DNA from 2 places in the Peribacillus aracenensis genome. Region 1 is predicted to be linked to the other one. Evidence: riboswitches for the same ligand, from Rfam matches in the RefSeq annotation. Region 1 holds a riboswitch; the other holds the start of a gene.
The links. A riboswitch is a leader RNA that binds a small molecule or an ion and turns the genes downstream of it on or off. The one in region 1 is predicted to bind S-adenosylmethionine.

Region 2: it holds a riboswitch for S-adenosylmethionine, as region 1 does, so the genes downstream of both, N0M92_RS13345 (Na+/H+ antiporter NhaC family protein) here and N0M92_RS03815 (methionine biosynthesis PLP-dependent protein) in region 1, are expected to answer to the same signal.

What each region holds. Positions count from the first base shown of each region.
Region 1 is NZ_JANZMJ010000002.1:243,275-246,488, reverse strand. It holds gene N0M92_RS03825 (hypothetical protein) at 1-20, opposite strand, end outside; gene fumC (class II fumarate hydratase) at 129-1,511, opposite strand; SAM riboswitch class I at 1,838-1,951, shown strand; gene N0M92_RS03815 (methionine biosynthesis PLP-dependent protein) at 2,036-3,148, shown strand; gene metC (cystathionine beta-lyase) at 3,145-3,214, shown strand, end outside.
Region 2 is NZ_JANZMJ010000011.1:115,326-118,539, forward strand. It holds gene N0M92_RS13340 (chromate transporter) at 1-248, shown strand, start outside; gene N0M92_RS13345 (Na+/H+ antiporter NhaC family protein) at 477-1,793, opposite strand; SAM riboswitch class I at 1,982-2,089, opposite strand; gene N0M92_RS13350 (SOS response-associated peptidase) at 2,343-3,014, opposite strand; gene N0M92_RS13355 (hypothetical protein) at 3,075-3,214, opposite strand, start outside.

The DNA of each region.
Region 1 (3,214 bases):
CAAAGCGGGCATAAAGACATTGTTTTTCCTCCTGTTCACGATACCTATGATCTCAGTATTTGTTCATTCCATTATTTTAACCCATGGAAACACCCTCCCTAATACCAAGGGAGGGCACATCCATTCAATTATTTATTAACCATGTTAGCAGGATCGACCCATGCATTGAATTCACCTTCCGTCAGGAACTCCAATTTCAACGCAGCTTCTTTCAATGTTGAGTTGTCCTTGAATGCAGTTTTGGCGATTTTGGCTGCTTTTTCATAACCGATATGGGGGTTCAATGCTGTTACCAACATAAGGGAACGTTCTACATTTTCTTTGATTTTATCTTCATTTGCAGTGATGCCCACCGCACAATTATCGTTGAATGAATGAATGCCTTCCGTCAATAATTTTACCGTTTGCAGGAAGTTATAGATGATGACAGGCTTGAATACATTCAACTCAAAATTACCTTGGCTTGCTGCAAAGCCAATTGTAGCATCGTTACCCACGATTTGTGTTGCAATCATGGTAAGCGCTTCACTTTGTGTTGGATTGACTTTACCTGGCATGATGGAGCTGCCTGGCTCGTTTTCCGGAATGGCTATTTCACCGATTCCGCTTCTTGGACCACTTGCCAGCCATCTGACATCGTTCGCAATTTTCATTAAATCCGCTGCCAATGCTTTTAAAGCACCGTGTGCGTAGACGATTTCGTTATGGCTTGTCAATGCATGGAACTTATTATCAGATGTGACAAAAGGATATCCAGTATCAGCTGCAATTTGTTTGGCGGAAAGTCCCGGGAATTCTTTTTTTGTATTGATTCCGGTTCCTACAGCCGTTCCTCCTAGTGCAAGGTTCAATAATTTTTGGCTGCTTTCTTCAATCATCGCTAGATCTTTGTCAAGCATCGCTTTCCAACCGGAAATCTCTTGTCCCAATGTTAATGGTGTAGCATCTTGAAGATGTGTCCGGCCAATTTTCACGACATCCCAAAATTCTTTTTCCTTTGTATCGAATGTATCACGAAGAGCTTTAATGGCAGGAACCAATTTTTCAGCGACTTCCATAAAGGCAGCAATATGCATGGCTGTCGGGAAAGTATCATTGGAGCTCTGTGCCTTGTTAACATCATCATTCGGATGAAGGGTTTCCGATTCACCATTTTCTTTTAACCATTCATTTCCTTTGTTTGCGACCACTTCATTCACGTTCATGTTACTTTGCGTACCGCTTCCCGTTTGCCAAACTACAAGCGGGAAATGTTCATCTAGCGTTCCTTCAAGGATTTCGCCGCAAATCTTGACGATGGCATTCTTTTTAACTTCCGAAAGATCACCAAGATCATAGTTCACCTTTGCCGCAGCTTGTTTAACGTATGCAAATGCACGAACTAATTCAATCGGCATTTTTTCGTTACCGATTTTGAAATTGTTACGACTTCTCTCGGTTTGTGCTCCCCAATATTTATCAGCAGGAACTTTCACTTCACCCATCGTATCTCGTTCGATTCTGTATTCCATGTGTTCTCCTCCTATGTTTGCACTATTCATTGAAGACCAATTTGCATATGAAATGAATAATGTCGTATTATTCTTCCTCTCCATACATTGTACAAACTTTATTATTTTAAAGCAAAAATATCCGCTGACCTTTCACTTTTGCCGAAAATTCCATGACCCTTCGTGTTTATATGAAGATTCGGATATTCTTTTTTTAGATACATAAAGTGTTGACGCACTAGGCACCAATTAACCTGGTCATGAACATCCAAGCATTATCCATCCCAAAATGTCCTTGACAGTATTTTGTATATATAGTAAATTCAAAAGAAATTGAATAATCTAAACTCTTATCGAGAGAGGTAGAGGGAATGGCCCGATGACACCTCAGCAACCTTCATTTGTTTCAAACCAATGAAAAGGTGCTAATTCCACAAGTTTGTGAACTTGGAAGATAAGAAGAATGACTCGTCCTTATAATCAAAGTCTTCTTCTTAAAGAAGACTTTTTTTTATTTTATATAACTCAAAGGAGCAGTGAAAACCATGTACAAAACTGAAACATATCTTGCTCAATTAGGAAACCGCAGCGAAACGGCGACAGGAACAGTCAATCCGCCAGTATACTTTTCAACAGCTTTTCGCCATGAAGGAATTGGCCAATCGACGGGATTCGACTACACAAGGACAGGTAATCCTACACGCCAATTATTGGAGCGTTCCATCGCCGATCTGGAAAAAGGTGACCAAGGTTATGCCTGCAGTTCAGGAATGGCCGCCATTTCCACTATCCTTGCCCTTTTTAAATCAGGTGATGCCTGGATTGTCAGCGAGGATCTTTATGGCGGTACATATCGTCTGTTAGAACAAGGTTTTAAAAAATGGGGGTTGCAGTGTGACTATGTAAACACTTGTTGTTTGGAGGATATAGAAAAAGCCATCACTCCTCACACGAAAGCCATCTTCATCGAAACTCCCACTAACCCTCTTATGCAGCAAACGGACATTAGCGCTGTTGCCGCATTGGCCAAACAATATAATTTACTATTGATCGTTGATAATACTTTTTACACGCCTCTTATTCAACAACCCATCCTGCTTGGAGCGGATATCGTGATTCACAGTGCCACCAAGTATCTCGGTGGTCATAATGATGTGCTCGCCGGACTGATCGTTGCTAGCGGCGCTGAATTATGTGATGCACTTGCCTTCCATCATAATGGTACCGGAGCTGTCTTGAGCCCCTTTGATTCTTGGCTGTTGATGCGTGGAATGAAAACCTTGGCATTGCGGATGGAGCGTCATGAAAAGAATGCCAAAATACTTGTAGATTACTTGTCGGAACATGATTGTGTCACGGACGTATTGTATCCCGGGAAAGGCGGCATGATTTCATTCCGTATCATTGATGAATCGGCGGTCAACCCCTTTTTACAATCGCTCTCATTAATTTCCTTTGCAGAAAGCCTTGGAGGGGTTGAAAGCTTTATCACCTATCCTGCCACACAAACGCATGCCGATATACCGCTTGAAGTCAGAACGGCAAATGGAGTTTGTAATCGCCTGCTCCGCTTCTCCGTTGGCATCGAGGATAGCGATGATTTGATTCAGGACTTGCAGCAAGCATTCGCACATGTGAAAAGGGAGGCGCTACGATGACAGGTCATGATTTTAGCTTTGAAACGAAATTACTTCATAATCAGCATAAATTCGATCCGGCAACGG
Region 2 (3,214 bases), on a different contig from region 1:
AATTGAATCATTATCCAGTTATTCAATCCATGTTTTATGGATTAAGACCCATTGTCACCAGTCTAATCCTCTTTGCAGCAATCAGTTTATCACTTTCCAATCATATGATAGCCCCTAACTTTTCATGGCATACGATAAGCTTATTACTCGTTTTTGGATTATCGTTATTTGCCCTGATGAAATTACGCTGGCACCCAGCTTATGTAATTATACTTTCTGGTTTAGTTGGTGTTGTCCTCTATTCATGACAAATGCCGCATGCAAAACCATTAATAATATGGACCGGAATGAAGCAGTTATTTTGGTTATGAATAAAATGGAATACCATAAATAAAAGAAATACCAAACAGATGAATTGAAAACTGCCTTGATTACTTTTTGAACACTGATACTGACATAAATGCGAAGATTTCACCCATACAGAAAACACCCTGTATCCAATGATTCAGGGTGTTTTTTTCATTATTATCCTCTTTTTAAGAAGTCCGTTTCTTCGATTCATCATTTCCCGACTGAAACCGTGGATAACCAATCAAGATGGCCACGACTCCACAAAGTCCAATTAGTATTGGGTAATATGAATACGGCAAGATGCTTATCGGAGAGATTTTTGCTACCCCTGCTGCAACAAGCAGTTGTGCCCCATATGGTATCAACCCTTGGATACAACAGGCAAAAACGTCAAGTATGCTCGCCGATTTACGCGGATCAATCCCATACTTTTCAGCGATGTTTTTGGCAAGTGGCCCGGCAATGATAATCGAAATCGTGTTATTTGCCGTGGAAAGGTTCGTCAAGCCAACAAGCCCGGCAATACTGAATTCCGCCCCTTTTTTTGATTTGCTATTTCGGGTCACGAGTTGGAGTAGATAATCAATGCCACCATTATGTTTGATTACAGCAACCATACCTGCAATTAAAATGGCAAGGAAGGATATTTCATACATTCCCGCCATTCCTTCACCAGCTTTTTGAATGACACCCAACGGTTGATAACTTCCATCAGCCAAGCCGATGATTCCGGCAAAGACGATTCCGATGGAAAGGACCAGGAACACATTGACTCCTGCCAATGCAGTGATCAATACGCAAAGGTATGGAAGAATCTTCACCCAATTATAAGAATTTTGGGTGATTTCGGCTTGTTCACCCATCGTTAATATTCCTAGGATAGCACATGTGATGATGGCCGCAGGTAAAACGATGAAAAAATTCACTTTAAACTTATCCTTCATTTTCGTTCCCTGTGTTCGAACTGCAGCGATTGTCGTATCTGAAATGAAGGATAGGTTATCCCCAAACATCGCACCACCAATAACGGCCGCCATTGAAAGGGCAAGCGAAATATCGGTTTGCTCGCTAATTCCGACCCCGATAGGTGCTAGGGCTACAATCGTTCCCATGCTTGTCCCCATGGATAGAGAAATAAAACAAGCGATAATGAATATCCCTACCATCAAAAGATTTTGCGGAAAAACGGCTAAGGCAAGATTCACCGTTGATTCAACCGCCCCCATGCCATTCGCAACTTCTGAAAAAGCGCCGGCTAAAAGGAAAATGATAACCATTAACATAATATTGGCGTCCCCTGCACCTTTACAGAAAATATCAACTTTTTGATTGAAACTTTCTTTCCGATTCATTGCCAATGCAGCTGCTGATGCAATAGAAATGGCTACAATCACCGGAAAAGAATAAAAATCTTTAGTGATGATTCCGGACCCTATAAATAAAATTAAAAATACGACAAATGGAATCAATGCCCATGGATTCCCTTTATTGTTTGCACTCATGATGTACACCTCTTTTTATTTTTCCCATGACATGTGTCATAGCCTTTATCCTTTTAACAGTTTTCGCAAATAACACCAACTTGAACTTAATTCTCCAGTCATGGAGCTATAGCTAAAAAACTGCCGGCATAAAAAGACCCCTTCTATTTAACAACAAGAAGAGGTCTTTTAATTTATAAAAAACACCCTCCTTATCTTTCAGGCGAAAATCAGCCTGCTGGATTTGGCACAGCACTCCCATTAAGTCCGCTGCCGAGACATCTTCGGGCCAGTCCCTCCGTCTCTCTTGATAAGAAGATCAAATTTATATAATTTATCAAATATAACGATGCCTGTCAGAAAAGTACCAAACTTGCTGTAACCATCTGAGTTTGTGAAAGTGACATCGAAGTCGTTTTGAAAAGCAAATATAAGAGTACAGCATTTTGTCTATTTTCGCAAGGTTTAGTTTTAAAGTATTTCACATGCACTTCTTAATGATTAATTAGGAATCTTGACATATGCAGTTAATCGGGACGGAATTAACATAAAAAGAGGTCTAATGACCTCTCAGCAAATTTGTTGTATTAGATTAGGTGAATTTTTTTTAGTCGAGTTCACATCAGTCGATACCTCAAAAGCTTCCATTTGTTCCGAATCGAATGACTTTAAATACTGCTGCAGATATGCAGGATCATTAATGGATGGATTCAACCAGTCTTTTTCATCTTCTTGTTTAAGGATGACAGGCATACGATCATGAATGCTGGTCATCAGCTCATTAGGAACGGTTGTTATAACGGAGCACGTGTAAATGCTGAGGCCTTCGGGAGATTTCCAGGATTCCCATATACCGGCCATTCCAAATGGAGCATGATTCTTCATTTTTATTCGCATCGGTATTTTTCTTTCTGGTGTCTTTTTCCATTCGTAAAATGAGTCAGCGATTATCAAGCATCTCTTCTTCTTATACGCATTCTTGAAGCTTGCTTTCTCTGCAATGGTTTCCGCTCTGGCATTGATCATTTTATAGCCAACTTTTTCGTCTTTTGCCCAGAAAGGAATGAGTCCCCACCGAAGATATCCAAGTCGGTTCATTGCCCCGTCATTAATGACGGATAACACGGATTGGGAGGGAGCAATATTGTAGCTGAATTGGTATTCCTCATCAAATGATCCTTGTATATCAAACCGATCTTTTATTTCTTCAATGTCAGTGAAAAGGGTGAAACGTCCACACATAATATCGCCTACCGTATTAAGATTTATTACAGTGTAACAAATGGAGCAAGCAGGCACAAATCAGCGTTCTAAAATCCTGATATCGGTAAATGGCTGATTAAATAATTCGCTGGAAATCAAAAGGGTGCCAAGGACTTCTCTTTCATCCTCAGCTTTAATGATTTCCGACAAAATCAAGGTACTGCCATTCCTTACCGTTA